DNA from 2 places in the Shewanella sp. MF05960 genome. Region 1 is predicted to be linked to the other one. Evidence: riboswitches for the same ligand, from Rfam matches in the RefSeq annotation. Region 1 holds a riboswitch; the other holds the start of a gene.

Evidence for each region. A riboswitch is a leader RNA that binds a small molecule or an ion and turns the genes downstream of it on or off. The one in region 1 is predicted to bind thiamine pyrophosphate.
Region 2: it holds a riboswitch for thiamine pyrophosphate, as region 1 does, so the genes downstream of both, thiC (phosphomethylpyrimidine synthase ThiC) here and ACROAE_RS04160 (TonB-dependent receptor) in region 1, are expected to answer to the same signal.

What each region holds. Positions count from the first base shown of each region.
Region 1 covers NZ_JBOZPS010000003.1:156,193-172,661, forward strand. Annotated here, with positions in the region: gene ACROAE_RS04075 (rhodanese-related sulfurtransferase) at 1-227, opposite strand, end outside; gene ACROAE_RS04080 (glutathione S-transferase) at 445-1,179, shown strand; partial or broken gene ACROAE_RS04085 (IS4 family transposase) at 2,023-2,694, shown strand; one part of gene ACROAE_RS04090 (IS3 family transposase) at 2,766-3,228, shown strand; one part of gene ACROAE_RS04090 (IS3 family transposase) at 3,228-4,297, shown strand; partial or broken gene ACROAE_RS04095 (transposase) at 4,330-4,856, shown strand; gene ACROAE_RS04100 (hypothetical protein) at 4,991-5,797, opposite strand; gene ACROAE_RS04105 (hypothetical protein) at 5,846-5,986, opposite strand; partial or broken gene ACROAE_RS04110 (transposase) at 6,356-6,508, opposite strand; gene ACROAE_RS04115 (GGDEF domain-containing protein) at 6,717-7,715, opposite strand; gene ACROAE_RS04120 (hypothetical protein) at 7,916-8,152, opposite strand; gene ACROAE_RS04125 (hypothetical protein) at 8,145-8,276, shown strand; gene ACROAE_RS04130 (NAD(P)H nitroreductase) at 8,323-8,871, opposite strand; gene ACROAE_RS04135 (HvfX family Cu-binding RiPP maturation protein) at 8,973-9,566, opposite strand; gene ACROAE_RS04140 (DUF6279 family lipoprotein) at 9,659-10,504, opposite strand; gene ACROAE_RS04145 (phosphotransferase) at 10,566-11,591, opposite strand; gene pnuC (nicotinamide riboside transporter PnuC) at 11,628-12,305, opposite strand; gene ACROAE_RS04155 (hypothetical protein) at 12,311-12,571, opposite strand; gene ACROAE_RS04160 (TonB-dependent receptor) at 12,621-14,819, opposite strand; TPP riboswitch at 14,877-14,983, opposite strand; gene ACROAE_RS04165 (YcfL family protein) at 15,131-15,523, opposite strand; gene ACROAE_RS04170 (PaaI family thioesterase) at 15,560-16,027, opposite strand; gene ACROAE_RS04175 (PaaI family thioesterase) at 16,020-16,469, opposite strand, start outside.
Region 2 covers NZ_JBOZPS010000005.1:85,510-101,978, reverse strand. Annotated here, with positions in the region: gene ACROAE_RS06700 (putative metalloprotease CJM1_0395 family protein) at 126-1,589, opposite strand; gene ACROAE_RS06695 (chemotaxis protein) at 1,592-1,876, opposite strand; gene thiH (2-iminoacetate synthase ThiH) at 2,043-3,161, opposite strand; gene ACROAE_RS06685 (thiazole synthase) at 3,158-3,928, opposite strand; gene thiS (sulfur carrier protein ThiS) at 3,931-4,122, opposite strand; gene ACROAE_RS06675 (HesA/MoeB/ThiF family protein) at 4,148-4,951, opposite strand; gene thiE (thiamine phosphate synthase) at 4,948-6,684, opposite strand; gene thiC (phosphomethylpyrimidine synthase ThiC) at 6,684-8,651, opposite strand; TPP riboswitch at 8,857-8,956, opposite strand; gene ACROAE_RS06660 (TonB-dependent receptor domain-containing protein) at 9,223-11,370, shown strand; tRNA gene ACROAE_RS06655 (tRNA-Asp) at 11,856-11,932, opposite strand; tRNA gene ACROAE_RS06650 (tRNA-Asp) at 12,020-12,096, opposite strand; gene ACROAE_RS06645 (TIGR03503 family protein) at 12,504-13,781, opposite strand; gene dnaQ (DNA polymerase III subunit epsilon) at 13,852-14,580, opposite strand; gene rnhA (ribonuclease HI) at 14,658-15,131, shown strand; gene ACROAE_RS06630 (methyltransferase domain-containing protein) at 15,187-15,921, opposite strand; gene gloB (hydroxyacylglutathione hydrolase) at 16,033-16,469, shown strand, end outside.

The sequences.
Region 1 (16,469 bases):
TGTGTATCTAACCAACCCAGTAAGTTATCGATACCTTGTTGTGTACTCGCCACAGTGCCGTTAATACCTTCCTGAGCCAATAACAAGGTCCCTTTCACTTCGTTTTGCTCCATTACAGACAATAAAGGCTGACGGATCGACTCAAAATGAGGCAAAGCGACAAATTTATAAAGGGCACACACAACGACTTGAGTGGGCGATGTTTGGGCTAAATGAGTGTCTTGCATACAATAATAACTCCGCTGGCTGGAACTTAACTTCCAGTGCATATAAGGCTAACGCACCGTGCGCTAACTCAAAAAAACGGCGGGAATTATACCCAAGTCACCATCAAAACACACTCAAAAATTCGATCTGCAAGTAAATTAGCCTTAAACTGTCGACCTCAGCGGGTGTCTTGGTTGTTTGGCACAAATATTTTCTCATTTTTAGAAAAGTGACTTTATGAATTCAGCTATTTTGTACACGTTTCGTCGATGCCCCTATGCCATGCGCGCCCGAATAGGTTTACATTTAAGCACGTTAAACCCCATCGTGCGTGAAATCGAACTCAAAAATAAACCGCAAGAGATGCTCGCGGTATCGGCAAAAGGCACAGTGCCAGTGTTAATCACCGCAGAGGCACAGATCATCGCTGAAAGCATTGAGATTATGCAGTACGCTCTAACACAGCATCCAGACCCACACTCACCCTGGTTAACGCCCGAGGCTTATCAAACATTACTTGATGAGTTACCAAAGCCACAAACACATGCGTTAATTAAAGCAAACGATCATGATTTTAAGCCCTGGTTAGATAAATATAAATATGCAGACAGGTTCCCTGAACACAGCCAAACCTGGTATCGCCAACAGGCAGAAATATTTTTGCAGTTATTAGAAGATAAATTAGCTCAACAAGCGTACTTATGTGCAGATAGCCCAACCATGGCGGATTTTGCTATTTTTCCATTTATTCGCCAGTTTGCGAATGTCGAACCCGGTTGGTTTAACGCTTTACCCTACCCCAATGTCTACCAATGGTTACAAAGTTTAGTGAACAGTTCACTCTTTTTGGCCGTAATGCATAAGTACGCATTGTGGTTACCTGAAAGAAGTATGATGCAGTTCAAACAATCACAACATCAACAAGTAAAAATCATACCTTTGTGTAAAAATGAAAATATTATGAATATTTAATGGTTTACTGACTATTATTCTGTTTAATTTTGCAGTAAATTAGCAATGTAAGAATGAATTGCAGAGTTGAAAGCGGATTTTCGAATTTTTTACTGCAAAATTTTAATTTAAGCTTACACTTAATTAACGTCATTGCTGCAATGCAAAGGAACATGACATGAATAATATGGATATTACATTAGTCTTTATGCTTATCGCTTTAATGATATTGCACATCCACTTTTGCTATCGAGCCTTTACCTCGAAAGCACATATCAAAAATGCCCAACGATTGTTGTGGTCCATGCTAAGCCTATTGATGGGCCCGCTAGGTTACTACGTTTATCAAAATATCTTACCCCTCGAATTTTACGATTAGATTTATTTTAGGGCATTGCTTTGGCGTTTAGCGAATAAACGAATAAACGTCTGATTGTTTCTTGTACCAATCCGAATTAATACATTACTGAACAAAGCTTGTTACCCACCTTCTTGTCGTCCTGGCAGTGCTTTTTAGCCGGGATCCAGATGTTTGTACTTTTGTACATATGGCATGCTGCCATCAAAGTCGTGCCGTTTTGCACAGACCAAAGAATGAATCTTTTTATTAATAAAGTTGGTTAACGCCCTTCTCGTCGTCCCGGCAATGCTTTTGAGCCGGGATCCAGGTGTTTGTATTTTTGTACAACTCTTTTTTGGATAAAAAGGGTTAGAAGTTACCATTTTATTAAAGTTTACCCTGACCCTGACGAATCCCCACAAAAGAATGAATAAAAATAATGAGATAGGTTAAAAACTGAGGAACATTCATGGCATTTGGTGATCAAATTTATCGCCAAACAAAAATTACCACGAGTAAATGCCATGAATGCAAAACAACTTTTATCAAAATGCCTCTCACTTGTCACCCCATTAATGCACAAAACACTCCGCTTTAGTTTGTTTACTGCCATTGAAAGCTCAATGAATGGTGGCTCGCTTTCTATCACCGGACTTGGTCGCAACATTACTAATAAAGCTAAAGAAAAACATAAGATTAAGCGCGTAGATAGGCTTTGTAATAATACTAATGTTCATCGTGAAATCGAGCTTGTATACACCCGTATGGCCTGCTTGCTAGTCGGAAAAATGAAGCAACCCATTATTCATATAGATTGGTCAGATCTTGATGACAGAAAGCAGCATTTTCTCATTCGAGCATCTTTGGCGGCTCAAGGACGCTCATTGACACTTTATGAAGAAATACATCCCCTAAACAAAAAAGAGAAACCTAAAACTCATCTACTCTTTCTGACCAAATTAAAGGCGATGCTACCTAACGATAGCAAGCCTGTCATCGTGACTGATGCTGGATTTCGAATGCCATGGTTTAAACAAATACTGTCACTTGATTGGGATTATGTCGGACGATTCAGAAACAGAACTCACTGTAAAAAGCATGTTGAGGATGATTGGTTTCCAGTTAAAAAATTGTATGTTCAAGCAAACTCAAATGCCAAAAATCTCGGCATATATTACTTAGGTGAGCAAACTGCCCCCCTGTGTCAGGATAGTTGTCGCCTCAGTTTTTCATAAAAATAAAACAGGGAGCGGTAAGTTTGTTATGAATGAAGCATTATCCAGAAGAGCATAAGCAAGCCGTCATTAGAAAGCTCCTTGAAAGTGGCTTATCATTAGGCCAATTCGCAAAGCTAGAAAGTATCAACTTATCTACTTTGTATTCATGGCGAGATAAGTATTTAAAAGTAGGTTCTAGTTTGGCAGAGAGTAATAATTTAGATGGTTGGTCACCAGAGCAAAAGTTCTCAATTGTTTTAGAAACGTCAGCATTAAGCGAAATTGAGTTAAGTGAGTATTGCCGTGAAAAAGGGCTTTACCCTGAACAAGTTAAAGAATGGAAGCAAAGCTGTATTGCAGGCAATCAAACACAAGCCCAGCAGCGTAAGCAATTAGCCCAAGAGCGAAAAGCCGACCGTAAGCGAATTAAAGAGCTAGAAAAAGAGTTAAAACGTAAGGATGCAGCCCTAGCAGAAACTGCGGCATTATTGGTGTTAAGAAAAAAGTTAAATGCCTACTGGGGGGAAGACGAGGACAGTTAACCTCACTCTCAGATAGGCTGCATTACACATCCTTGATTGATAATGCCGTTACCTCAGGCGCAAGAAAGGAGAAAGCCTGTGAAGAAATTGGTTTGTCTATACGGACGTTACAGCGTTGGCAGGAGCAAGGTGAAATCATCGGTGATAAAAGGCCTATAGCGGATAGACCCCAGCCCCAAAATAAGCTAACAGAGGAAGAACAGCAAGCCATATTAGCTATCAGCAATCAAGAAGAATACGCTAATTTAGGGCCAAGCCAGATAGTACCAATGCTGGCAGATAATGGGCAATATATCGCATCTGAATCAAGCTTTTATCGTGTGCTGAAGGCCAACAACCAACTCACTCATAGAGGAAAAGAAAAACCTAAAGGTAGCCGAGCTAAGCCTAAGGGGTACACAGCGACAGGACCAAACCAAGTGTGGACCTGGGATATCAGCTACTGTCCTTCAACAGTGATTGGACGGTTTTTCTACCTTTACATGATAATCGACATTTTCAGCCGTAAAATTGTGGGTTGGGAAGTTCATGATAGTGAATCAGGTGACTATGCTGCAAAGTTACTTGAGCGAACTCTCTGGGCTGAGAAATGCGTTAAACAAAACGTGGTATTGCACTCAGATAACGGCAGTCCGATGAAATGCTTAACGATGCAGTCCAAGATGCTTGAAATGGGAGTAATAGGCTCTCGTAGTCGTCCAGGTGTCAGCAATGATAATCCGTACTCGGAATCACTGTTTCGCACGGTCAAATACAGCCACCGCTGGCCAAGTGAAGGCTTTAAAAGCCTTGAAGATGCAAGAACTTGGGTGAAAGACTTCGCGAATTGGTACAACAATGAGCACAGACATAGTCGTATCAAATTCGTGACACCGGCACAACGTCATCATGGTGAAGATAAAGCGATATTGGCAAAACGCCGTGAGTTATACAAAAAATCGCAAAAAATTAACCCTAACCGCTGGTCAAATGGCACCAGAAACTGGGATGAAATCGGTGAGGTGGAGTTAAACCCAGAGAACAAAAAAGAAGCAGCTTAACAGCTTAGGCGACAACTACCTTGAAAAACGCCGCTGCTTTTAAATCTCGCTTAGTGATTTTTAAACGTAACGCTAAAGGGCGAAAAGACAACGTGGCAACAGGTGATAAAGCTAGACAGAGTAAACAGTCACGAACAAGTGCCGAGCGAGAAAAAGAGCCGTGGTTACTGGCAACATCGCTATGCAGTAGCAGAAATGCTGCTAAAAGAGTCGTTAAAATTTATGCGACGAGGATGCAAATAGAAGAGAGCTTTAGGGATGTCAAAACGGGTTTAAAAATGAATGATAGTGGCTCAAGGATTACGCATAAGCTCAGCGTATTGTTACTCATCGCCTGCTTATCTCAATTTATGCTATATCTGCTAGGATTGGCAGTTAAAGGGCTGATAAACATAGACAATACCAAGCGAATTCAATCAAGCACCGTAATGTTTTATCAAATCAATTTATAGGATTAAGGGCCTATAAAGATAAGTCTTTGAGGCTACTGAAGTCTCACTGGTTAGCTGGAATTAAGATGCTACAATCGTTAATCAAGGATCCACAAGCATGCTATTAAATTCGTGGGGATCCCTCAGACCCTGACCCCACTAAATTTGTAAATTCGAACAACATCACTTTCATAACTTTTCATTAAATCAAATTATTTTTCTTAGTATTGAATTTTGATCATTCCCGTATTACGTACTTTCATTACTTATATCTTTGAAAAACCATTTTATTTAAATAAAACTGACAATTCCTATTGTTTTCATTTGATTGTTGAGAGCACCACAAGTCCATTTTTTCTTTAGTAACAATACTACAAATATTTTTAACAGAGCCCTTCCCGTTGATAATAGAAATACTGGGTTCATTTAGATGTTTATCTTTAGACAAATAATTTGCAAAATAGAATTTATTTTCCAGTTTAAGTATTTTGTTTGGCGCATAGTTTTCATAAACAACTTCTAGTGAACAGTCTTTTATATCAACTTTGCTATAGGTATCAGCCCATGCTGAAAAATATAAACCATAAAGTATTACCACTTCATCATCTCCATCATTATTAATATCGATATTTTCATATATTTGATAGTGGTCATTAGAATGTGCAATATCATCATAAGATGGTTCAAAGCCTGTAAATTTAGCCACCCGTTTAGTCTCAGACAATATATCTCGTCTAACTTCAACAACTTTATCAAAGACATTAGGACACTGTTTAAATACTTTATGATTCCTGAATTCTTCAAACATTACAGACTTATCATTTTCACTGTAATATCTATTCAACTCAGGAATTGGATCAGAAAGATACTCTATATTTGATTTTACAATAAACTTCAGGCAATTTTCTCTATCACCATAAAATACAAACAAGTCTTTACTATTAGAAGTTAGCACTATTTCATTCTCACCATGTTCACCAGTAATAATTTCACTCGCTAACGAAAAAAAGGCTAGGCCATAAACAGCCAAAAAAAGTAATGGCTTTATGAAAGTTACTTTATATTTCATACAGTTAAACCTCAATCTAAAAAATAACACATTAAGTAACTAACAGCATTACTTTGAACTATTGCTACCCAAAATAAGATTAACCCCATCTAAATACACTTCAGGGTTTTCATGACCGCCTTTTTCTAACTGCTTAATCAACTCATAACGCTGATTTTCATACAATATCCGTGCTGAATTCGTTGGCATTGTCATATTCTTATAAATTTTTAAAAACAACTACTGTTAGTTTTCCATTTTTTTGTATGAACAAATTGCTCTTGTACTAACTAATTTATTCTCTCGAAATCGGAAAACTAAGCCACTCATAATTTGAACAAATAACATATCTCATTTTCATTGCTTTGGCGATAATTCTGCTAGATGTACTCAACTCACCAACGTTAATCAATATGGTTAAAAATTAGCGTTAAATTAGTAGTTTACCTATCCTATACAAAGTTCAACATAGCAGAAAAACCTGATAGCAATCAAGTATAAGGAAATGGTAATTCGATTGGGGATGATGACTTAAGTGCACAGCCAGCGCTGACAATTTGCAGCGCCTTGTCGTCGTTTTCAGTCTAAATGCTCGCAATATTCGGTTAAGGCAGGTAATGCTCCTACAGCGCCTTTAAATAATGCGCCAAATTCTGTAGTGATTTTAAGCCAATTATCTTTGGGGATGTTGTGTCTATTCAGTATGTCCTGGCTGCTTGAACTAATGGCGCCACACTGATATCAATGGCAAAGAGGGGCGCTAAGTCAAGAATGCCCGAATCGAACCACTCACGCCGATGCTCAAAGTTTTCACCTGTTGAATTATCAATACCACAACCACTTGGAAAGTGGTAAATAACGCGTAGCTCACTGTTCGTTATTCAGTCAATTATAATCATTAGCTTAATTTTATGGTTTTAGCTTTTGCATTGTTTTTTTGTTAATAAGAAACCCTATTTCTGCCTAAGCGTTTAGCTTCATACAACTGTGCATCTGCCTGTGATAAAGCCTTAGATAGCGTCATCTCTGTTTCAAATTGGGTGACCCCTATACTTAAGGTTATGGATAATATCTGATCTTCAAAGTTGAATTCATGTTGACTGATTTGCTGTCGAATTGATTCCGCTAATACTAATGCTTGGGTTAATTCTGTTGCCTCAACAATGACACAAAACTCTTCGCCCCCAATCCGAAAAGTATAATGATGATTAGCTATTAAGCTAATTTTTTCTGCACATTGCTGAAGTATAATATCCCCAGCTTCATGGCCATGATTGTCATTTATGTCTTTAAAGTAATCAAGGTCTAGCAACATTATATACATTGACGCATTTGGCTTAGTTGATATTTTTTGAAACTGCTTTGTTAACGCTAAGCGATTATATCTTTGGGTGAGAGGGTCAAGTAACGCTAATTCTTGCAACTCTTTTTCTGAATTCTCTCTATTCGTTTCATATACATAAGACACAATCCACACTGTAAGGTAACTACATATAAAATTAATCAACATAGATGAAAACATCATTTCCGACTTTACGCTGATATCTAACACTGACAACACCAGCAAAATACTGGTAGGAATAGTGGCTGATTTTTTACCCAGCATAAGGAAATACAGAATAGGGATAACCAGTGCCCAGCAAAATCTAAAGTTAGTTAACTCTGCGATATAAATAGCAAAAATAATCAGTGCGGTAAGACTATAGACGTATAGATGCACTTCCCATTCTTGATGGCGCTTGTTTAATGCACGGTACATTAATATAAGTGATAATAGAGCGTATATGAGTTCAAACGTCGCTAATATTGGGCTAGCTTCTGCTCTGAGCAAGTTAAATATGCCTAAAAATAATCCAATGATACTTAATAAACAACAGGTACCGATTAGCACTTTTCTTCTAAGAAGATAGGTTTTATCTAACTCAATCCTATGCAGCATAGCACTCCCATATCAAATTAATTTACATCATGTTCTTTTATCATAGCGTTATTTGGAACAATGAGTAATAAACATAAACATTAGACTTCATTGTTCAACCTTAACACTGGGTCATAATTTTATGGGAATATCATTGACCATGCCAACACGACATTCGTAAATCCATTCACATCAGACTCCGCTCAGAAGCGTTAGCATTTTCATTCTTTGCCATAAAGAGGTGGCTGAAGCAGGCTACAAGCGAGGTAAAAAGCGGGATAATTTTCCGTCGCACTTTTTTCGCTGCTTTTTTTTGTTAAATTTTTTGTTAAATTTTTTGTTAAATTTTTTGTTAAATTTTTTGTTAAATTTTTGGTTAAATTTTTGGTTAAGCTATTGGTTAAAAGCGAAAATATTTCCGGAACACTGAGGGTTTGCAAAGGTTGATTGATGAACAAGAATGCGCTTTATCCCTTTGCTCTAGTATCGGCTTTACTCTGGTATCGGCTTTACTCTGGTATCGGCTTTGCTCTGGTATCGGCGAACGCGACGTTAGTGGCCGCAGGTCATGCATCAATATGAAGATGGCCGAAGGTCATAACCCCGAAACGTTATGACCTTACGTTGCTTACAAATAACGCGCAAATTGCTGGCCACTTTTTAGCGGTTTAGTGGGTGCAACCACCGCTGGAGTGCCGACATATAAAAAGCCCACAATTTGATCGTCTGCGGCTAATCCTAATGCGGCATTCACATCAGCGTTAAAAGCAAAATCACCACTGCGCCATACTGCGCCAATACCTAAAGAGAATGCAGCTTGTTGCATGGCCATGGTGGCGCAGCCTGCTGCGATATGTTGCTCTAAAACTGGCACTTTGTCATGCTGTTGCGTTTTGGCAACAACGGTTATCACCATAGGTGCACGATATGGCATATTGCCGGCTTTGGTTATCATGGCTTCGTCGGCACCTTGTGCTTTGGCTGCGGCAACAAAAACATCAGCCAATTTTGCTAAACCATCGTCAACGGCAATAATAAATTCCCACGGTGTTAGTGCGCCGTGATCGGGTACTCTAGCTGCGGCGTCGAGTAAAAAAGTCAGTTGTTCTGCCGTTGGTGCTGGGGCGACTAGACGAGGCGTTGACTGGCGAGTCAATAACAGTTGTGTTGCGTCCAAGGTTCAATCCTTTCAAGTAAAATTATGCGAATGATATTAACAAAAATCCCACCAATTTGGTGGGATTAATTAAACGGGTTTCATCGACTGAGTGAACAACACTACTTTAATAAGCGACGGCTAATAAAATAGTCGACACTGGTGTAACGTCCACCGCCAATAACCAATAACGCTAACAACATGAATAAGTAAGTAATGGCGAATTCGATACCATTATTTAAAATCACAAAATTGCCAGAGCTGGTCAGCCATTCGTAATTACCATGTTGTTGTAAAATAGATTTAGCCGCGGCCAGTTTTTCTGCTGATGCCATCACGTTTTCATTGGCAAGCCATGAACTGGCATCGGCAATAGCTAACCATCCATTAGGTAAATGCACTGCAAATGCTGCCACTAGCATGGTGATCATCATAGGCAATGCGACTAATCGAGTGGCTAATCCTACCAGTAATAATGCTCCGCCAATTAGCTCGGTACCTGCCGCTAATGCTGTCATGACTTCTGGCATGGGTAAACCTAAGCCCCAATCTGGGTTTCCAAACCAGGCTGCGGTGTCGTCAAAATGAGATAGCTTATTGTATCCTGCCTGCATTAATACCGGCGCAAGGTAAAGCCTTAAGGCCAAAGCGGCTATGCCGTCTGAGTGCTTAATAACAAGTAAAAATTGTTGATATAACCCAATTAACGCCTGCATAAATAATTCGTCCTAAATGTGTAGTGAATCAAAAGACCTGCTTTAGCGGCAAAATCTTTCAATTTACGCTGAGGTATCTCAGTGAGGTTCAGTTATTTATCTAAGTGCAATTCGGTTAAATCGTCAACTAACTCGGTTAATTTACCATTAAAGTGTTTGCGCTGTTTGTCGCTAAAGCTTTGGTTTAAAGCAATTATCATCACCCCAAACTTATGTGTATTCTCAGTGACATTATTTTGATAAACAGATGACTTTAGCTCATCAGGTGCGGTGAGTAAGCGTGTCATTTGAGCGGTAAAATAGTCAGCCTCATTACGGCGCAATAAAGCTTGCTCAAATTGTCGTAGCCATTCGTGACGGTATTCTAACCACATATCTAAGGTGGCTAAACGCTCTGTATTGGCTTGATGAATAATCTGCTGTTGCGCCTCACTGACACTACCGGTCCATTCTTTTAACTGTTTTTCGATACGCTTGTCTGAGTCTGTTATCAGTTCACTTTGCTCTTTACCGGCGTATTCTTCAATTAACTCTTTTTGCTCTTTTTTAAGCTGAGTTAATACCTGTTGAACTTGTTTGTCATCAAAGCTTGCTACTATGGGGAGTAAGTCTGGCATGACGACATTAAAAATTCGATACCAGTGCGCTTTGGCCATAGTGACTTGTTGCTGCCATAACTCTGGTGTTAATGAATATTCATTGGCTTGAGTTGATAATAAGGTTAGCTGATCGCGGTATCGAGGTAATTCATCTTGTCGATGCCATACTAAAAACTTTTCAACAAGTTGATCAAATTTATCTTGCTGATCACGATTTAAATCAACATATTCTTCAACTTCCCACTCGATGGCCCAATCGAGAAAGAAATAGCTCACCTTGGTTGAACAGCCTACAAATAAAACCGTACAGCACAATAATAACAACAGTTTTTTGGTCACAATTGGTCCCTCAAAATTAGGTGAATCTATACTATACCCAAACAACCTGAAGATACGTTGATTAATGGATCAGGGCTAAGTATTGATTGTAAAACTTAATGTATTTAGCCATCGCTAATGTATCTTGTTGAGATTCATTAGCCGCCATAAGCAGTGACCACATTGCCGAGAATAACCAAAAACAGTTTATCGCAGCAGGCATTGCCGCTTTAGCGGCGGCTACATCGGTCAAACTCGACATTTGGCAATATTGCACAATAACCTTGTGAGTTAATTGCGCCACTTGGTCTTCTGTTAAGTTATGGGTTGCTACAGTGCTGGCTAAATCAAACAATGGATGGCTGGCAATAGCATACTCATAATCAATACAAAATAGTTTACTTTGCGGCAATGCGCTATTTATGGGGGCGGGACTTAACAGCAAATTGTGTGGGGTTAAGTCGCGATGACAAAAAATAGGCAACAGAACACAAGATTCAAGCTGTGACAGCCAATGCCTGATACGCATGTTCATACCCTGCAATGTTTGCCATGCGTGATGCCACTGTGCGTCAGTTTGTTGCTGACTCATCGCATCTAATTGCAAAGCGTATTGCTGCCATTGCCCACTTACACTTATGCATTTAGACGGTACGGGTAATTGGCTCAGCGATGCAAATAATTGCGCCAACAAAGCAACCGCATCCACATTCGGATGAGCGATTGCCGACAATGGCCGAGTAGATGAATGGCCAAACATGGATGAGAACTGGCTCCAATCGCCTTGCGGTTGAGCGACAAAATCACTTAAATAAAATTGCTTGTCGTCACTCACCCATTCGAGTTTCGGCGCGATATTCGCCGCGATAGCAGAGCGCCAACATTCAACCTCAAGCGCCCTATTACACCAATGACTGTGGCGTTGATTGACGCGCAACACCTTGTCACCCGAGGGGCAAGACAACAAATAATTTTGGTTACTTAAGCCAGTATTTAATAAGGTAACGGCAGTGCATTGCGTTAATAATGAGTGATATGTTGCAGCGGGTATTGCCTGCTGCAACATATTAATTAACTCACTGGGTAACGTGAGTAAAGGTGATGACATAAATTTTACCGCAATAACAATCTGATAATGCTGTGATTATACACTAATTGCCTGTTGAGAAAGCTTATCTTGTTTAACAATGGAGTGTTGATATTTTTTACGCCACATCATGTAACCGCCAACGGCCATAGCGACATATAAAATAAACAAACCTGAGGTCAACATCAGTCCTTTTTGGAAGTAAAGGTAGATAGAAACCAAATCAATCACCACCCAGTACAGCCAGTTCTCGAGCACTTTTTTTGCCACTAAGTACGTGGTAACAACCGCAAAACAGGTGGTGGCTGCATCGATATAGGGAAATGCTGCACTGGTATAATTCGCCATACCGTATCCCACCACTATCGACACCAAAGCAGTAACGGCGATAACAATACTGTGAGTCGTCAACGACCAACTGCTAATGCTCAGTTGTGTATTCACTTCATGGTGTTGAGATTCCTGCACAGGCGGTACATGCAACCACAGCCAATAACCATAAACAGCCATGCCCATGTAATAAATATTGAGCACCGACTCCATTAATAGCGACACATTCCAAAACAATACTGTGTAAATGGCGGTGCTCAGAAACGCCGCCGACCAACACCAAATGTTAGTCCGCATTGCCAGAATAAGGTAAGCCAGCGCAAGCATGACGGCAATGGCTTCCCAAAATGTCATGACCGACGCTTCGCTAAAAGCTTGTTGAATGGCTAACATCACGTCATTCATGGCTGTTATTCGCTATGACTTAGGTTAAGTTCGCCACCAATAAACTTGCACACAAATACGGCTTTGCCCCACTTCTCGTGAGCAGCTTGCATTTCAATGGCCAGCATTGACATAACATCAGCGTACTCACCGCACACTTGTGTTGCCATGGCATTGGTGACACGTTCAATATTGTTGTAGCTATCAACACGGCCAATAAACCACTTGATTGGATCAAGGTAGTTTTCGTTGAATGGATACATACTAATTTCAGCGGTTAATTTCATTGTTCATTTCCTAAAAGGTATGCGGCACCGGGTGATGCCGCAGTTGAACTTACATAAATTTATAGTCGAACGTCACACCCACTTGGCGAGGGTCGCCATAACGAATGTATTGTTTGTCGGCCCAATCTAAATCGGGTTCGTTACCAAAATAGAAGCCGCGCACACCGTATTCTTTATCAAATAAATTACGGCCCCATAAGTAAGCCGACCATGTTGCTGTTTCGTAACCTAGGCGGGCATTATAAATGGTGTATGCATCTGATGTTGACTCGTTACTATCTGAGTAATAAAAATCACTTTTTCCACTGGCATTGATATTAGCAAACCAGCCCGAATCGGCGACATACGTCATACCGGCACTGTAGGTAAAATTAGGAGAATGGGCTAATTCACGACCCGACAAATCAATAATCGAGCCGTATTTGTCACTGTATTCATACTGGCCGTATTCGGTTTCTAACCAGCCAACGCTGCCGTAAAACTCAATATTCTCAGTGACGTACCATTTAGCATCGACTTCAGCGCCGTAGTTTTGTGAACTACCGGCATTTTCAGTAAATAATACAAATCGTTGTGGATTATCTGGGTCTTGTAAAGAGGCTGACACTTGTTGATCTTCACGATCCATGAAGAATATTGCCAATGTCGAGTCAACCTTGCCGTCTAACCAAGTCGATTTCATGCCGATTTCGTAGTTATATAAAATCTCGGTATCAAACTCTTTTTTGTTGGCTAATTCTGTTGGCAACGTCATATTAAAGCCACCCGCTTTATAGCCTCGCGCAATGCGTGCATAGGCATTATGGTGACTATTTATGGCTTTTGACAAGGCGATATGACCGCCCCACATGTTTTCTGACGGATCAAAATTATCGTTATTACTGTCGCGGTATTCACTGTCTCTTTGCTCAAAACGCAAACCGGTAGACAACAAATAATCATTGCCTAAATGACTGTCTAATTGAGCAAACACAGCATAATTTGTGGCTTCGTAACTCGACTGCAACACTTCATCTGGCCAGGTGTTGTACTCAGAATATAAGTCATTATCTTCATTGAGGTTCATGGCATATACACCCACTAACCAGTCAGTGCTACCTGCAAAAATCCGCCCTGCATCTTTTGATGATAAACGAAACTCCTGGGTAAGCGTTTGGCGGTCGCCTTCTTTATCCCAGGTATAATCGTACTCACATGGCTCGCTGCCTGTGACGTTGTAGTCATCATCATACAAAGTACATTGCTTGCTGGCCCAGTAGTCAGGGTTTGCCCAGTCACCATCATATGCGTGGTGGTGGTCGGTTTGCGCTATCGAGGTGAGTGAGGTGAAGTCAAATGCTGTGGCACCGGTATAAATAAACTTAAGCCCAGCACCTGTTGTTTCTTGCGCATCAATACCCGGTTGATCGGTTAAGGTATTAGTGGTGTTGTCTAGTGTCCAGGCATCATAACCGTTATCGAAATTGGCATGTAATAAGGTCAAATCAATTTGTAAATCGTCTGTGGCATACCAGCGTAATTTAGCGCGGGCACTGAGCTCGTCACGTTGATTGCTGTCGTCACTATTTAGGTACAGATTATTTCGGTAACCATTTTGAGTATGTTGTTCAACCGATACCCGATACAACAATTTACCTGAGTCATTTAATGGCCCAGAACTAAAGCCAGAAAACGTGCGTAAATCATCATCGCCAACGCTGACTTTTGCGCCATGCTCAAATGAATCGGTAGGATCATTACTTTTTAGATAAATTAATCCCGCTAAGGCATTGGCACCGTATTGTGTCCCTTGCGGTCCACGCAGCACTTCAACCTGTTGCATGTCATACATGCTCGACACCATGCCAAGTCCTGATAAATCAATATCATCGACCACAAAGCCAACTGATGAGTTTGGCGCGCCCTGGTATTGCTCTTGCTCGCCGACACCGCGGATTTGGAAGTATTTAGGACGAGAGCTACCACCAGACCAGTTAAAGTTAGCAATGGAATTCAGCACATCTTCAAAATGCTGCGCACCTTCGTCTTTAAGTTGCTGAGCATCGATAACGGTCACGCTCGATGGCATTTTATCAAGGCTGATATTACTAAAATCAGCATTAACAACAATGACTTCCATTTTTTCATATTCGGGAGTTACGCGCTCAACATCAGCCGTTTTGGCTAAAACAATCGGCGAGCTTAGTGCTGCGATAACCGCTAAGGCAATTGGGGTGTGGGTTAACCCGGTAGATTTTTTCGTGAACATAGGACCTCAAATAGTGATTTTGAGATCCGGCAAGAGTAGCGAATAAGAGGTGCACTTAAAGATAGTGTGGCCCATTCCTACGCCGGTATAAGCCGGATCAGGTTCTAAGGGTTCGTCTTAACGACATCTCAGTTCAGTATTGCTGAACACCCCTTGGCGGCCACGAGTATAAACTATCTAAAATCTGATTACACGATCCGTCATACAATTTGATAACACAAAAAGCACTTTGCCAATGTCGACATTATGCTAGTGCCTTTGTCGTATCAAACAAGCGGTAAACCTCGTGTACAAAATACGAATATAAAGCGTTAATCAGAGTAGGTTTCGCGCACGTATACCTCAAAATGACTGACTTGAGTATTAGGTGCTACTGCACTGACTTGCAGTTGTTGCATGCCATGTAATTTGACCGACTTCCAACTTGTTGCCTCATTTTCAATGGTATAACCGTTGGCATCAAACCAGGTAAATTTGTATTGCACGCGTAAGTCTGTGCTCGATTTACTCTGAATTAACGCCGAGGCTTTAACTAAGTCGCCCACCATAATTGACGCAATATCAGTGACATTGACATCACTGGCAAAAGAGCTGCTATCAACGCGAACTTGCCCATTAGAGTCAAGGGCAATACCCGCGGTGTTGTGAGCACAAGCGCCAAGTAACAACGTTGATGTGAGTACGATAATCGATGCGAGTTTCATAATCTTTTCCTTAAATGTTACTGGCGGTTTGGGTTATTAATCTAATAAAAAATGCGCTCTGGCTGTGGCGATCAATTGTTTACGGTTAGTTTGCCAACAATTAATGCTCACATTCGCCACGCGGCGCCCTTGACGGGTAATTTTACATTCTGCAAAGGTGTCTTGATGTAAACCTGCGCGTAAATAGTCAATTGAAAAGTCGACAATTTTAGGCACCTTTTTGGCCTGCATAAACACCATTAATTGCACAATGGCCGACATTTCCATAAAGCCTGCAATCACCCCTCCGTGAATAGCCGGTAGAATGGGATTGCCGATATTGTCATCTTTTGCGGGTAATCTAAACACCATTTCGTCGCCAAAACGGGCTACAGACATACCAATAAATTGTGAGTACGGCACTTTTTCAAGCAAATAACTGTAGTCATTTAACTCAATGGCACGCTTTACCACATCTTGAACATCCAACTCACTTGATGCAACCTGGGTTGTTTGCTCAGTCATGCTGACTCTCCGGCAAGTTTCCCATTAACGCCTGACGAAACTCTTCGCCAACCATTTCAGGGCTAATACGCATAAATGAACCTACCGCATGGGCAATCGGTTCATCAATACTTTCTTGATAGGCAATCGCGCGGGTAAAGGCCACACTAGACGATAAACGGTAACACTCTGCAAAGGCATAAACCGGTTTATGTGGCTCAGCAGGCTTCATGTAATCGACCCGTAAATCTAATGTTGGTGACAACTCAAGCGATTGATATTTTTTTAAAATGGCGCACACCACTGCGGTGCCGCAAGCGGTGTCGATGAGGGTGGTAATCACCCCACCATGGATCACACCCGTATCAGGGTAACCAATAATGTCTTGGCTGTATGGCAACTCAATTAATACGTGATGCTCACTGGCTTCTTTAACACTTAACCCTAAGCGGCGGCACTGAGC
Region 2 (16,469 bases), on a different contig from region 1:
TGAGTGGCTCTGATTGGTCACATAATTAATAGAATTGGTATAAGGCGTCGCTCTGTAGTCATGCTTGTTGCCTTCCAAATAGCAAAAACTGCCGGGTATGCCTCAGTAAATGAATACAAGATTGATTATACGTAAAATTCAAAACCTGGTGGCTGTGCCTGGGAGGAAGTTTGATGTAAAAGTTGATTTTGATAAGGATTATAACGACTAGCGGAATTGAGTTGTTGATTAATGCCATTTGCCGACATAGATTGTATATCAGCACCCCTCGAGGTAACACTTGATGAGGTTTGCGAAGCTGTGAGTGTTGCGTTAACAATTGGCTTAGAGGCGATTGATTGGGAGTTTAGCGGCTCAGCAGAGCTGGTATAGGGAGTCGCTGATGCGGCAATGGTATTGTCACTATTCGATTGTTTTTGCATAAAAGGAGCAAGAGGGTCACGGTTATCTGGTTGTTTAAAGATTTGGCCTAATTCAGTCATATGCTCACTGTCTTGAGTACTCATTACCGACTGTTGACGCTCCACAACTAAAGCTTGTTTAGCCTCGTTCATATACTGTACTGCTTGTGCTGCAACACGAATATCGGCCATAGAGGGTTGAACTGGCGCCATTGCCGCAGCGTAAACTTTTTGCATTTTACTTAAGGTTGCTTGTGGATCACCACTGATAGGAGCGACATCAATACTGACTTCACCATCTACAGCATAACGTCTGCCATCTGGACCTTTTTCATATTCGTAACTCGGGCTTTGCGCAAAGCTTCCCCCTACCGCTGCATGAGCTTGTTCGTGAGTTTTCACTTCGATATCTCGTTTACTCAACTCAGAAATCTGTTGCGCTTCAGCTTGATCTATCTGCTGTTGTTTCTGCGCTATTTGTTTATTAATTTGCTCTTTAGCTGCTGCGCTCTCTTGTTGAGATTGCTCATTTGCGGCTTGCTCTACTTCGGCATCATTTGAAGTTACGTTAGCATCCGTGGTTGAGGTTACATTACTGGTCATCGCCTGCCCATTTGCAGGCGTTTCTGATTGAGGCTCAGTTGTGGATATAAAACGGTTTACTGTACTTGGTTGATCATTAACATCAGTAAATACCACAGGTTGAAATGGTGTTGCCTGCTGAGATTCCGTGGTTTTATAATTGGTTGGTGACTGAACCGTATTAGCCTGTACAGTGCTTGTTTGAAAATGGGTCGATTGAGCACTGACTTGAGCAGATGCATTCGATGAACCACTATTGGATACAGACGTTTTTTGTAACACCGCTGCAATATTCATTGGGCCACTTTTTAAGCTATAGCTTGCGTTCACTGGCTGGATAGATGATGCGGATGATACTGGCGCTGTATTTGAAAGCGGTGTATCTGAAATTGATGTGTTAGATAATACAGGACTTGAACGTAGTGATTTTACCGAATTAACGACGGGAGTGCTTGTTGAAATATTAGCTGATGCATTACGAGATGTTGTATATGAGCTGGTATGTGAACTATTACTACGACCATAAACGGAAGTGTGGCCACTTCCGCTTTTATGCGTCGCGGGTGTCGCGACGCTCATTGATGCGGGACTGATTACCGCGTTCATTGTTACACTTCGATATCAATCAAACTACCAATCGTTTCAGATGCAGCTTCAATGACTTTGGCAGAAGCTTGCCCTTGATTTACCGATTCAGTAGCCGAAATTAATGCAGAAGTCTGATCATTAGCTGTTACCGCTTGCGAACTTAAGGTAACAGTATCTTGAGTTGATGTTGGGACTGCGGGTTTTTGTTGATCAGGTATCGCCACAGACGTGGTTGCTTGCGCTAAACCTTGTTGTGCACTTTGCAATCCCTGCATACCTGATGCATACGCTGATTGAACTTGCATAATACGCTCCTGGCTATTAACCGTAATCTAAAGATGTATTGTTACTGTATCAATTTTAGCCTAAAGCTAAAATAAAAAGTGACAATTAAGTCGTAAAATAACTAATAATTATTATGGCGTAAACACCCATAAATGTACAGTTTTTAAGCATAACAAACAGAGTGAGTTATTGATTTATCCAGGCCATCTCCCAATCTTTCCATAAGGGATTGAAACCAAGCTGTTTAAGCCGATAAACAACTTGTTCAACTGAGCGATCATCACTGATTTCAAATTGATCGAGCTGGGTGCTAGGGTTCAAATACCCTCCTGGTTGCGTCGAGCTTCCTGCACTTAAGTGAGTGATCCCCAAGGCCCATAAATTATCGCGTAAACTGGCTAGTTCTCTAGTCGATAAGCTAATTTCGACTTGGGGATTAAATAATCTAAAGGCACAGATAAGCTGAACTAAACCGGCATCACTGAGCTCGACTTTGGGTGTAATACCTCCGGTGCAAGGCCGAAGTCTTGGCAATGAAATACTGTATCGAGTGCGCCAATAGGTTTGTTCGAGATACTGTAAGTGATGTCCCATAAAGAGTGCATCAAGACGCCAATCATCAAGGCCTAGTAGCACCCCTAACCCTATTTTATCAATACCCGCCTTAGCAATTCGGTCGGCTGTGGCTAATCGATAGTTAAAATCTTGTTTCTTACCCCGAGTATGATGTTGAGCATAGGTGTGCGGCCGGTACGTTTCCTGGTACACCATGACTGAATCGAGACCAAGCTTAGCCAAACGCTGATAATGAACCGTTTCAAGTGGCTGCACTTCCATAGCCACGTGACTAAACTTGGCTTTAACCTGCGGTAAAATGGCTGCAAAATAATCGATACCGACTTTGGTTTCATGCTCGCCAGACACCAACAATACTGAATCGAAGCCACGTTGCTTAATAATAGCCATCTCTTGATTTAATTCATCTTGGCTCAATGTTTTACGCTTAACTTTGTTACTCATGCTAAAGCCGCAATAATCACATTCATTTGCACATAAGTTCGATACATACAAAGGTAAAAACAAACCAAGGTTAGCACCAAAGCGTTGTCGCGTTAATGCCGCGGCTTGTTGTGCCATGGGTTCTAAATAGGCCATTGCCGCTGGTGATAATAGCGCCATTAAACTCGATAAATTACCCGTGGGCTGTAATAGTGCTCGCTCAACATCTTGCGCTGTCGTTGAATAAAGTTTCAGTGACATTGCATCGGCATTGAGTGTTACAAATTCATCAACAAATGATGTCATACATTGAGCCCCAAAAAGCCTGTTAGAGGACTGGTCGCTAAAGCTTGACGATTGACATGCCCAAGTCCCGCTTCGTATGCTTGTCGACCCGCGATAACAGCTTGAGCAAAACATTGAGCCATTTTTTCAGGTTGGGCACTGCTGGCAATCGCGGTGTTAACTAATACAGCATCGGCGCCCATTTCCATTGCGCGGCATGCTTGAGAAGGTGAGCCAATACCAGCATCAATAATCACCGGCACTTGTGCCTGCTCAATAATAATGTTTAAAAAGGTTTCTGTTGCCAGCCCTTGATTACTTCCAATTGGGCTACCCAATGGCATAACCGCTGCGCAGCCAACATCTTCAAGACGTCGACACAACACAGGGTCTGCATGCACATAAGGCAGCACCACAAAACCGTCATCGCATAACTGCTTTGCTGCTAGTAATGTTTCAATAGGATCGGGCATCAAATATTTAGGATCGGGATGGATTTCCAATTTTATCCATTTAGTGCCGAGCATCTCATAGGCTAAATGCGCCGCAAAAATGGCTTCTTTGGCATTGCGAGCCCCTGCCGTGTTGGGCAGTAATTTCACCCCTAATGATTGCAATGGCGCTAACAGGTTGTCGTGGTTAGCATGTAAATCAATGCGTTTCATCGCTAATGTCACCAACTGTGATTGAGACTGCGCGATTGCGGCTAACATAATGTCTTGATGACTAAACTTACCTGTTCCAGTAAATAACCGAGAGGTAAATTGATGACCGGAAATCGTTAACATAGTTACCCTCCTGCCACAGCAGAAAACACACAAATAGAGTCATCATGCTGACACATAACATGGTTCCAGCGGCTGCGCGGTAGCACTTCATCATTAACCACGACAGCGATGGCGTTAATCGGCAGCTGCTTTAATATCAACAGTTCTGAGATTGTCACGTGCCCCTCCAACGTTTCTGCAACGCCGTTGATCATCACATTGATAGATTGAGATGGTTGATTAGCATTCATTTGCGTACTCCTGCAATTGCGGCTGTTGGCATAATGTACATTGCAGATCACGGTTCATTTTGGCTTGATGCCACTGTAGCGTTAACGCATCAAAGCGCTGTAAAATGCCGTACTGAGTGAAGGTATTGCAGATATGCTGCAAACCGACTAACGCTTGCATACTGGCCATAACCCCGACCGCTGGCCCAAGTACACCTTGCTGCGAACAGGTTTGCTTAATGTCGATATCTTCAGGGTATAAACAGCGATAACAACCATATTGCTTCTCATGCGTTAATTTAGCGCCAAAATCGATACAGAATAATTGTCCTTGATACGCACTGATCGCCGCGCTAATAAGGGTTAAACCTTGAGTAACACAAAGCTGATTAATCACATGACGAGCAACTAAATTATCGGTGCAATCAAACACCAATGTGTCGGTATCTAAGTACTTGGTAAACTCAATAACGTTAGTTTCGGTTAACTTATCGGTAATCGCATTGACATAGACATCTGAGTACAAACGACTCAATGTGCGTTTGGCGACACTGACTTTATGCTGACCAATATCGGCCTCACTGTATAATAATTGTCTTGGTAAATTATCGAGCGCCACCACATCATGGTCGACTAGCATAAAGTGCTTAACGCCTGCAGCTGCAAGATATTGCACCACCAGCTGACCGAGTCCACCCAAACCAATAATGGCCACCTGACTATTTATAATCGCCAACAGCCCTGTTTCACCAATGTCGTTAAGCAACATGGTGCGCGAATACTGTCGATATTGCTTGTCCGTTAACGCTTTCATATCGCCTCCTTAAGCGCACTCATAACCTTAGGCACTTGATGGCCTCGAGTGAGTTGCAGCCAACGTTGATGCATTAAACGATATGCCTCACTGGGATGACTCGCTTGAGTTATCGCTCTGACAACAGCAACATCCCCCACTTTACTGCTCGCCAGTCGCTCAAGACGCTCAACATCAACGCCGCCAATGGCTACAGTGGGATAATGTTTGCCCAACAAATTCACATAATGCGTTAATTTAGTCACCCCTTGAGGCGCTGATGGCATTTGCTTGGTTGTGGTAGGATAAATATGACCTAATGCGATATAAGACGGTTTACATTGGTGGGCTAACAACGCCTCAAAATAGCTATGACTCGATATACCTAAGGCTAAACCTGCCTCAGCTATTGCCTCCAGATTTGCACTGGCTAAATCTTCCTGGCCAAGATGCACCCCAAATGCACGGTGTTTTATGGCTAATTGCCAGTGATCATTGATAAACAGTTGCGCGTTAAAATCGCGACCTAGAGTAATTGCATCAATAATATTTTGCTCTAATGCCTGTAACGTTAACTCGGTAATAGGTTGAGATAATTTAACTCTAAACTGCACGGTACGGCACCCAGCCTCGAGAACCGAGTGCAACTGTGATAACGAGTCCAGCACGGGGTAAACACCTAATGGCGTCACCACAGGCCGAAAGGCTTTATTGCTACGATAAGCACTATTATCCTCAACGTTTGTAATGGTCGGCATCACACTTAATTCGTTAGGCCAGCCTGAACGTGCCAATACGCCAGGCCCTGCGCCAATAGCATAACTGTCACTTAAACCTTTATTGACATAAGCTTTTGCCAACACAATCGCGTCATGAATCAAAAATTGATGCGCAACAAAACACGCTACTGCCGATGACAGCGTACAACCGCTGCCATGATTATTGTTAGTATTCACTCTGGGGCTGGTGAGTTTAAACACTTGATTATCATGAATGTGGCTCGCCCCCGCCACACTACGTGTCACATAAACATCTGTGGCTAGCTGCTGTTGCCAAGCAGCATCGCCACCTTTAGCTAGTACATGACAACGATAATGATTAGCAAGCCATTTAGCCGCCATTATCATGCTCAGTTCATCGTTATCTGTGTTGCTATCGGTATTGGTATCGGAAGTTTGTTGATTTGTTAATGTGTGACTAGAATCTCTATGCCTAGGCTTTTTATTACTGAGATCTGCATTACTTGGATTGGTATTTTCCAATAATAATGTCGAGCTTAAACGAAACAATTCATGCTGATTTGGTGTGAGCAAGCTGATTAAGCCAGCAAATGGCGTAAAATTGATAGCTTGCTGACAAAATTGCGCGCCACTGCTGGCTACCATCACAGGGTCGAGAACTACAAAAGGTAATGTGCAAAGCCGGCTTAATCGCGATAACCATTTTGCAACGATATCGATTTGTTGTTGATTGGCCAATAAGCCAATTTTAATCGCAACCGGCGTTAAATCAGCCCATAAAGTATCTAACTGCGTAATTAACATCTGCTCAGAAACGGCTTCAACGAGAGTCACATTCACACTATTTTGCGCAGTAATGCTGCTAATCACGCTGCAACCATGGCATTGAAGATCGTGCATTGTCAGTAGGTCAGCTTGTATACCCGCGCCGCCGCCACTGTCAGAACCCGCAATGGTCCAAACAATGGGTTTTGGCATAAGGTTATCGATTTTAGCGTGCGTACTTGTCGCCATTACTCCACCCCTTCTTTAGCCTTTGCAGCAGCGACTTCATGATAAATAGCCGAACCCGATGCTTTAAATTCAGCCGATTTTTGCTTCATTGCCAAGGTGTTATAATCAGTCGCCGTGGTTAATTCAATGTGTTGCACTTTGGCATGAGTGTTAGCATCTTCAAGAGATTTAGCGTAATCACGCACTTCCTGGGTGATTTTCATTGAACAAAATTTAGGCCCGCACATAGAGCAAAAGTGAGCCACTTTTGCTGATTCTTGCGGTAGGGATTCATCGTGATACGCACGTGCGGTGTCAGGATCTAAGCCTAGGTTATATTGATCTTCCCAACGAAACTCAAAGCGCGCCTTAGATAACGCATTGTCACGCACTTGTGCCCCGGGATGCCCTTTGGCAACATCCGCGGCATGAGCTGCAATTTTGTAAGCAATTAGCCCTTGTTTTACATCGTCTTTATTGGGTAAACCTAAATGCTCTTTTGGAGTGACATAACACAACATCGCCACGCCATACCACGCCATCATTGCCGCACCAATACCAGATGTGAAGTGATCGTAACCGGGAGCAATATCCGTTGTTTGTGGGCCTAATGTGTAAAATGGTGCCTCGTCGCACAGACTAAGCTGTTTTTCCATATTGACTTTAATCAGTTGCATCGGCACATGGCCGGGACCCTCGATTATGGTCTGCACATCATATTGCCAGGCTATTTTGACTAACTCACCTAGGGTGGCTAACTCAGCAAATTGCGCTTCATCATTGGCATCAGCAATAGAGCCTGGGCGCATACCATCACCAAGCGATAACGACACATCGTATTGGGCACAAATTTGGCAAATATCTTCAAAGTGTTCATACAAAAAACTTTCTTTGTGATGGCTTAAGCACCACTTTGCCATAATGGAACCACCACGAGAGACAATGCCCGTTAGACGCTTGGCCGTCATCGGCACATAGCGTAATAACACGCCGGCATGGATGGTAAAGTAATCAACTCCCTGCTCAGCTTGCTCTATGAGTGTGTCGCGAAATATTTCCCAATTAAGATCCTCAGCAACCCCATTAACCTTCTCAAGCGCTTGATAAATAGGCACGGTACCAATAGGCACAGGAGAATTACGAATGATCCACTCGCGGGTTTCATGAATATAACGCCCCGTGGATAAGTCCATTACAGTGTCGGCGCCCCAACGCGTTGACCACACTAACTTCTCTACTTCTTCTTCAATCGATGACGTTACGGCTGAATTCCCAATATTGGCATTCACTTTAACCAAAAAATTACGCCCTATGATCATAGGTTCAGCTTCTGGATGATTAATATTAAGCGGAATAATTGCTCTGCCTCTTGCCACTTCATCACGCACGAACTCAGGGGTAATCAGTTGGCCAATGTGCGCCCCAAACGCTTCACCGGGAGCGTGTTGTGTGAGTACGCTATCATGCACATCGGCGCGCGCCATATTTTCACGAATGGCAATGTATTCCATTTCTGGGGTAATAATCCCTTGCCTAGCGTAGTGCATTTGCGTGACGCGTTTGCCGACTGTGGCCCGTCGTGGCGCATTAAGTCCGTCAAATCGTAAATGGTCTAAACCATCATCAGCTAAACGTTGCTGAGTAAAGCCAGAACTTGCATGGGTTAATTGCTCAGTATCTTGACGCTCTGTTATCCAGGCTAGACGTAATGGAGCTAAACCACGACGGACATCAATATCAGCATGGGGATCGGAATAAGGCCCTGCGCAGTCATAAACCATAATGGCAGGGTTTGTCTCAGTGATAGGATGCTTATCTGTGCCACCCGTTCGAGTGCTGGCTTGATGGATTTGCCTCATGGCCACCAGCAGATCGGGACGGCTGCCTTGCAGATAGACTTTTTCAGAATTTGGGTGTTGTAATGGTTTTAGGGTATCGATAAATTGTTGAGCTTTCGCTCGTGTCTGACGACGGTTTGAATGTGACATTAGCAACCTCATTTTAAGAGTAGAGTTGCTTGTCAGGAGAGGTGTTGAGCAAAGCTATGGCCACAAAAAGATTGTGACGCATATAAATAATCAATCATTACAATGACACTGTCTGTATCGATTTAGGCTTAGGTTAAGTGAATAAATGGCTGTGAAAAAACCATCAACCAAAACGCTAAATTATCAACATGATGCCGTAATAAAAACGATTATTACGCTTGTTTCCTTCGCAGGTTCTAGCCTGATCAGGTTCAACGGATCCCGAATAAACGGTCTCAGCCATAATGGCACTCCGACAAGATGTCCCGCAGTATAGGCAAGCTTACAATAAAAAAACAAGCATTAAATTTCGCACGTATTTCACTTTATTCACTCTAAAACAGAGCAGTCATATCCAAAACCATGACGCTGCGGCTGAGTTCACACAAGCTGATTCACACTGCGAAAAGTCATCATTTTAGATGCGACAATATGTCGCATTCCATAGATTTATTAGTAGGTTATAATTTTCTAATGCAAAAAATAGCGATGAAATATATTCATCCTAATTTACAATATAATAAATACGGTGATGATTTTGACCACATTAAAAACACAAAGCATTAAATCTAATCATAATATTAACACTGCTTACTCATCAATATCTTTCGCCATAATGGTAGTGTTGTCTGCACCTGTTGCAGCACAGCCATCAACACAAGACACATATTCAGACATTGAAAGAGTTGAAGTCCACGGTCAACAAAACGGTGATAAAGATTTATTAGGTTCAGCGGAACGCTTGCTCACAAAACAAGGTGTTGAGTTTTCACAAGCGGGCGGTGTTTCAGCCTTACCGATTTTGAATGGCATGATGGGCGATCGCATTAAAGTGCTTATCGACGGCAATGACATTACTTCATCATGTGCCAATCACATGAATCCACCACTATCTTACGTGGCAGCAAGTCAAATTACCTCAGCCCAAGTGGTTGCAGGTGTGTCGCCGGTCAGTGCCGGTGGAGATAACATTGCCGGTGTGATTAAAATCAATAGTTTTAACCCAGAGTTTTCCTTAACAGACCAACTTACATGGCATAGCGGTAATGTGTCTGCAGGTTATCGAAGTGTTAGCGATACCAGCTTAGCCAGTGTCAATGCCACCGTCGCCAGTAAAGCACTGAGTTTTAGCTACCAAGGCGCTTTTGAAGACGCCAATAGTTATACCGATGGTAATGGCGACACCGTGTTAGACACGCTATATCAAGCACAAAACCATGCCTTAATTGCAGCATGGCAAGATGATACCCAACAACTTGCCATTAAATTAACCCATCAACATATTCCATATCAGGGGTTCGCCAATCAGTATATGGATATGACCAACAACGACAGTTATGGTGCAATACTGCGTTATCAATTAGCACTTGAAAATGAAGGTCAATTTAGTGCACAAGCGAATTGGCACAGTGTCGAACATGATATGGGTTTCTTCACGCCAGAAAAAACCGGCATGATGCCGATGGAAACCACAGGTAAAGATTTTAGTTACCAATTGCATTGGCAACTCCCTATGAGTAATGACAGTACGTTATTGCTTGGACAAGAATATTATCTGTATCAACTTGATGATACCTGGCCTGCTATTGAAGGCTCATCCATGATGGGCCCAAATGATTACGTCAATATTAATGATGGTAAACGCAAACGCGCTGCGGTTTACGGAGAATGGCAACAAACGCTAAATACACAATGGTGGATAACAGCGGGTGTTCGCTATGAATATGTCACGACCACTACTGGTGAAGTGCAACCTTATAACAGCATGAGTATGATGGGTATGAGTAACGTTAATGCGTTGGCAGCAGATGAATTTAATCAGCTTTATCGACCACGACATGACCATATTATTGATGCCACATTATTAGCACGATATCAATTAAGCGATACCGAAATCATCGAATTTGGTTTAGCTCAAAAAGGCCGGGCACCAAACTTATATGAACGCTACAGCTGGGGCCAAAGTACGATGGCGACAACCATGATAGGTTGGTATGGCGATGCTAATGGCTATGTAGGTAATCCCGATTTAAACCATGAAACGGCTCGCACTCTTAGCGCCGCATATACATTAGTGCAAACTGATTTCACGGCCTCAGTTACCGCCTGGTATAGCGATATCAATGACTATATTGATGCTGATGTTATTGGTAGCGTTAATAGCACGAGCATCGAGCTAAACCGCCGTAATATTTTACAATTTACCAATGTCGATGCGACAATTTATGGCTCGCGCGCAGATGCGAGTTACCTGTTAACAGAAAACGATAATGGTAAGTGGGTTGTTGCAGCCAATATCAGTGCCACTCATGGCAAAAGAAACGATACCCATACGCCTCTATATCAAATCAAACCATTACAGAGCGAGTTAACACTTCAGCATCAACGTGGTGATTGGAACAATAGTATTAGCTGGCAATGGGTGGCGACAAAAGATCGGGTCGACAATAATCGCCTTGAAAACACCACTGACAGTTATTCACTACTGAACATCTCAAGCAGTATTGAATGGCAAGGTGCAACCATGACTCTGGCAGTAAACAACTTACTTGATGAATATTACCAACTGCCTTTAGGTGGGGTGAGTATTGCGCAATATAAGCAAGATAACACCCAAGGTTTCCCCCAAATGAATGGCGCCGGCCGTTCAGTAGAGCTCAGCGTCAACTATGCGTTTTAACGCGACCTACCCAGCCTAGGGATCATTGTTTTTCTTTACTGACATAAACACATAATTGAATAAAAAGCCCTTACATTACTGTAAGGGCTTATCTATTTGGCGGAGCGGACGCTGACCTTGAATGAGTGAACTCGCGACCAGTGCGCCATGGTCGAATGTTGAAGATGTTGAAGATGCTGGAAATTAAAAATAATAAAAAGCCCTTACATTGCTGTAAGGGCTTATCTATTTGGCGGAGCGGACGCTGACCTTGAATGAGTGAACTCGCGACCAGTGTCGTGATCGAATGTTGAAGATGTTGAAGATGCTGGAAATTAAAAATAATAAAAAAGCCCTTAAATTGCTGTGAGGGCTTATCTATTTGACACAGCGGACGCTGACCTTGAATGAGTGAACTCGCGACCAGTGTCGTGATCGAATGTTGAAGATGCTGGAAATTAAAAAGAATAAAAAAGCCCTTACATTGCTGTAAGGGCTTATCTATTTGGCGGAGCGGACGGGACTCGAACCCGCGACCCCCGGCGTGACAGGCCGGTATTCTAACCAACTGAACTACCGCTCCAAAACGGTTTGCTTACACTTAATAAAATTAAACTTGAAAAAACAATCGCATAAAATTAATTTTATTAAATGTAAACAGTCACTTGAATGGCGGAGCGGACGGGACTCGAACCCGCGACCCCCGGCGTGACAGGCCGGTATTCTAACCAACTGAACTACCGCTCCACACAAGTGCGTTGAATAATAAAGTTGTGATAATTAATCGTCAACTATTTTTTAACGGTTTTAACTCGTTTAGCTAAAAAATGCACAATTATTGTATTTAATACCATTGCGCGTTAGTAAATGATCTCTCAGCGAGAATTTAAAAGGGCTTAAACAAGGCGTATGACTGAATGAATAGTTGTTCTCTTTCGAAGTCATGCAACGCAGTGTAAGCCCTTTTAAAACTCGCCTGAAAGGAATGCCCCAGCGGCTTTTGCTTTGCGTTCTCGCTATTTGAAAGGGAACAACCATTACTACATAGCGACGCCTTAATCAAAAACCGCTGGATGCATTCTGAGTGGTCACTTATTAATGCGCAATGGTATAAGGACCACATTCAAGTATTAATCGACGTTAAAAATAATCAATTAACTTTTATCATCTGGCATGGTTAAATCAATGTCGTCCAAATCTAGGCTTTCAAGTTCATTCTCGGGGGGTTTATCTTCTTTAGGTGGATTTTGCTTTAAACGCTCTTCTGCCGCCGCCATCGCTTTCGCTAACGCTTGTCTTTTACGCCACACAATAATGCCTACAATCCCAAACAGGAATAGCACACCATTAACGGTAACAATCCAAAATATCGCATCATCTTTAGCGAGTTGCTCTTCAATCGCCGCTTGCACTGCAGCTTGCTCTGCGAGTTCCTCAGCTGTTGGGCCAGGCTTTGGTGGCTCAATTAAATTGAAAAACATCTCAGGTAAATTCAATACAATTTCACGTCCACCTACCGCGGTAGACACCACAGTCCCCTTCACTCGGTAGCTACCAAATTCAGTCACTTTCGGTAAATATAAAATTTGATCAGCGCTGGTGAGTTCTTGCAAAATTATTGGTAGTTGTAACCCGGCGGGGCCAACTAATTCAAATTCAAAATGAGTTTCTGCAAGCAAGACTTGAGTTTCATCTACGGACAACTGGATTTGCCAAATGCCTTTTAACGGATCGTTGTTGGGCACCATTTCTGCTTTTATGGGCTGTTTAGACAACTCAAATGGCATCACAAACTCACGTTCAAACACGTTATTACGTGCTGAGACGTTTAATATATAATGCCCACTGGGTTGTTCTAAGTTTTGAGCCCCTGTGAAGACACCATCATCTGGGGCTTCGTCTAAATCTTCACCATTATCTTTGTAGGCACCAACAATAATGGTGCCTGTCGCAAAATTGTCATCACCCACGATATGCTGGCTGGTAAAACGCGAGGTCCACTCAACCATGTATTCCAATCCGGGCATTCTCATGGTTAAGTTGTCGCCCAAAAGGCGCGCTGTCACTTTGAGACGTTCACCTTGAAACAGCGGTTGCGGTAAAGGTTGCACTTCAATGTCGAGTTTAGAGAGTTTCTGAATAGTAGAACCTTCGGTAACTTGCCCGAGTAACTGCCATGGGCCCGCCATTGGTTTTTCTATGTGGAGCATGTCAGCAGCGATACCATCAACCCACTTTACCGATTGTGGGTGGCGATTTGAATACCATTTACTGCCATCGGGTAGCACCACTACGACCGGCGCGGAGCCATAATCTCGTTGGATAACCAAGGTTAGGTTATCCACCATATAATCAATACGAAATCGATTCTTAAGCTCTGCAGCTTGTGAGGCTTTAACCGGTGCTGCGAACGCAGAAGATTGCCACGCCATAATAGGGCATAGCAATAGAAAACAAGCAATGGTGGCGCTACGTGAAAGGCTAACAGTCATAAAGGTGGGTTTACCCTCTCCAGAGACATTTTCCAGACTTGGCAATGAGGTCAAGTCGTTGTTCGTGTAATACTATTTCATCGGCCGATGCCCCGACGACTTTAAGGTTAAACGCGGATGTGTCGATCTTTTTTATCCCGCCACCTTCTTGACCCGCTTTTTCATTAGACAAATTAAACTTAATTTGTCCGCCAGTCATAATTAAGTAAACGTCAGCCAGGATTTCAGCATCGAGTAACGCGCCATGATAGGTTCGACGGCCATTATCAATACCATAACGACGGCATAAGGCATCAAGGTTGTTCTTTTGCCCTGGATGTAATCGCTTGGCAATGGCTAAGCTGTCTAAAATACTGCAAATGTCTTTGGTTTTCGGCCCGATTGGATTGAGTTTTGAAAACTCATGGTCCATAAAGCTCACATCAAAGTTTGCGTTATGTGCAACAATCTCAGCGCCGTCAATAAAGTTGATAAATTCTGATGCAATTTGATGAAACCGCGGCTCATTGGCCACGCGTTCATTGGTAATGCCGTGAACCTCAATGGCCTCGGGATCGATTGATTGGCCTGGATTGATGTATTGGTGATACGTCCTGCCCGTTAAACGGCGATTTATCACTTCGACACAACCGATTTCAATGATCCTGTGCCCAACATAAATAGGGCCACCCGCTTGGTTCATACCTGTGGTTTCGGTATCGAGAATGACTTGACGACTTGCACTTGAAATAATGTTCATAATTTTTACTCTTTAAGCCCTCGCCCCTAGTTAAATTGAGTATACTGGCGCGAATATTTTGCTATGGTAACAACTTGATGGCCGAACTCAAACAGCTGTATATTTTTACTGATGGATCTTGTTTAGGCAACCCGGGTCCTGGCGGCTATGGCGTGGTAATGAAATATCAACATCAAACGCATGAAATAGCCGACGGCTTTGCCCTTACCACCAATAATCGCATGGAATTACTTGCCCCCATCATCGCACTTGAAGCGTTATTTGAACCTTGTAATATTATCTTAACCAGCGACAGCCAATACATGCGCCAAGGTATCACATCTTGGATCCATGGTTGGAAAAAGAAAGGTTGGATAACGTCAACCAAGCAACCGGTTAAAAATGTCGACTTATGGAAACGCTTAGATACGGTAAGCCAACAACACACTATAGATTGGCGTTGGGTTAAAGGTCACGCTGGGCATGTAGAAAACGAACGTTGCGATACTCTAGCCAGAAAAGCCGCAGAAGCAAAACCCAAACAAATCGACGAAGGTTACCAGGCTGAATAGTCATCTCGGATTTAAAAAGTGAGTATTCATCCTCACTCATCAACATCTTTGTATGTTATTTGGTTTTTGACAAACCGGTACGTCCGGCACTCGGGGCGGTAGACCAATTAGGTGCGCTAATTTTAGATTTATCTTTAATTGGCGTAAACGGTACTGTAAGTTTACGAGCCACAATCACATAAACACTACCTGTGCTGGGTAACCAATGGGCTAAACTTTTTTGCCACCATGGTTGATGCTCTGCCTGACGGCCAACCGGCCCTAATAATGAATGGTGCATTAAACGCTCGTCTGCCAGCACTTGATATCCTAATAAACCCAGCCAATCCTTGACCCGTGAAGGCATAAAAAACTGTCCATTCCACGGAATGTTACTTTGGTACTTAGGTAAGATTTTCCCAGCAAAAATCGGACTTACCGGGTTAAATCCGACAATGAATACATAGCCACTATTAATGAGTACACGATCAAACTCACGTAAAATTTGATAAGGATTTTGTTCAAACTCGAGTAAAAAGCAACTTACCACAGCATCAATAGCGTTTTGTTGTAATGGCAGATAATGTGGATCCGCTTGTATATTGGCGTCATGACCGTCAAACAATGAAAAGTGACGAGCAATAGAACAATGTAAACTGTTGATTTGACTACTGAGCGCACCCACCTTTAATAAATGATAACCAAAGATACGCGGCCACCAAGGCGCAAGGGCCGCTTCAATCTCGGCTTGCAATATTTCGCCAAATGGTAAGTCATGCCAATGTTGTGGTACTAACTTTGAGTTTGCCACGTCTCACTCCTCAATCCCAATGACCTTACCGACTTTCACAGCGTTGCACTTGATGTGATTCGGTTTTATCCGTTACCCTAACAGATAATTCAATATCACTCGAGCCAGATTATGCTTAACGTTCATACCATTCCCGCTTTTAATGATAACTACCTTTGGTTAGTGCATCACACTGACAGCCTTGACGCTTACGTCGTTGACCCCGGTTGCGCCACAAGCGTTATCGACTATTTGGCTACCACAGAATTAAATTTAGTGGGTATTTTAATCACTCATCACCACAGTGATCACACCGGCGGTATTAAGCAACTGCAAGAATATTTTGATCACAAACTTGAAGTTTACGGCCCAAGTAATGAGCGTATTAATGGGCTCACTATGCCACTGACCCTCGACGCGGTATCAACAATTGATATCCCTCACTTAGGGGCAACAAGAGTGATGGCGGTTCCGGGTCATACGTTAGGCCATATCGCATATTATATTGATAACAAGCTATTTTGTGGTGACACGTTATTCAGTGGTGGCTGCGGTCGATTATTTGAAGG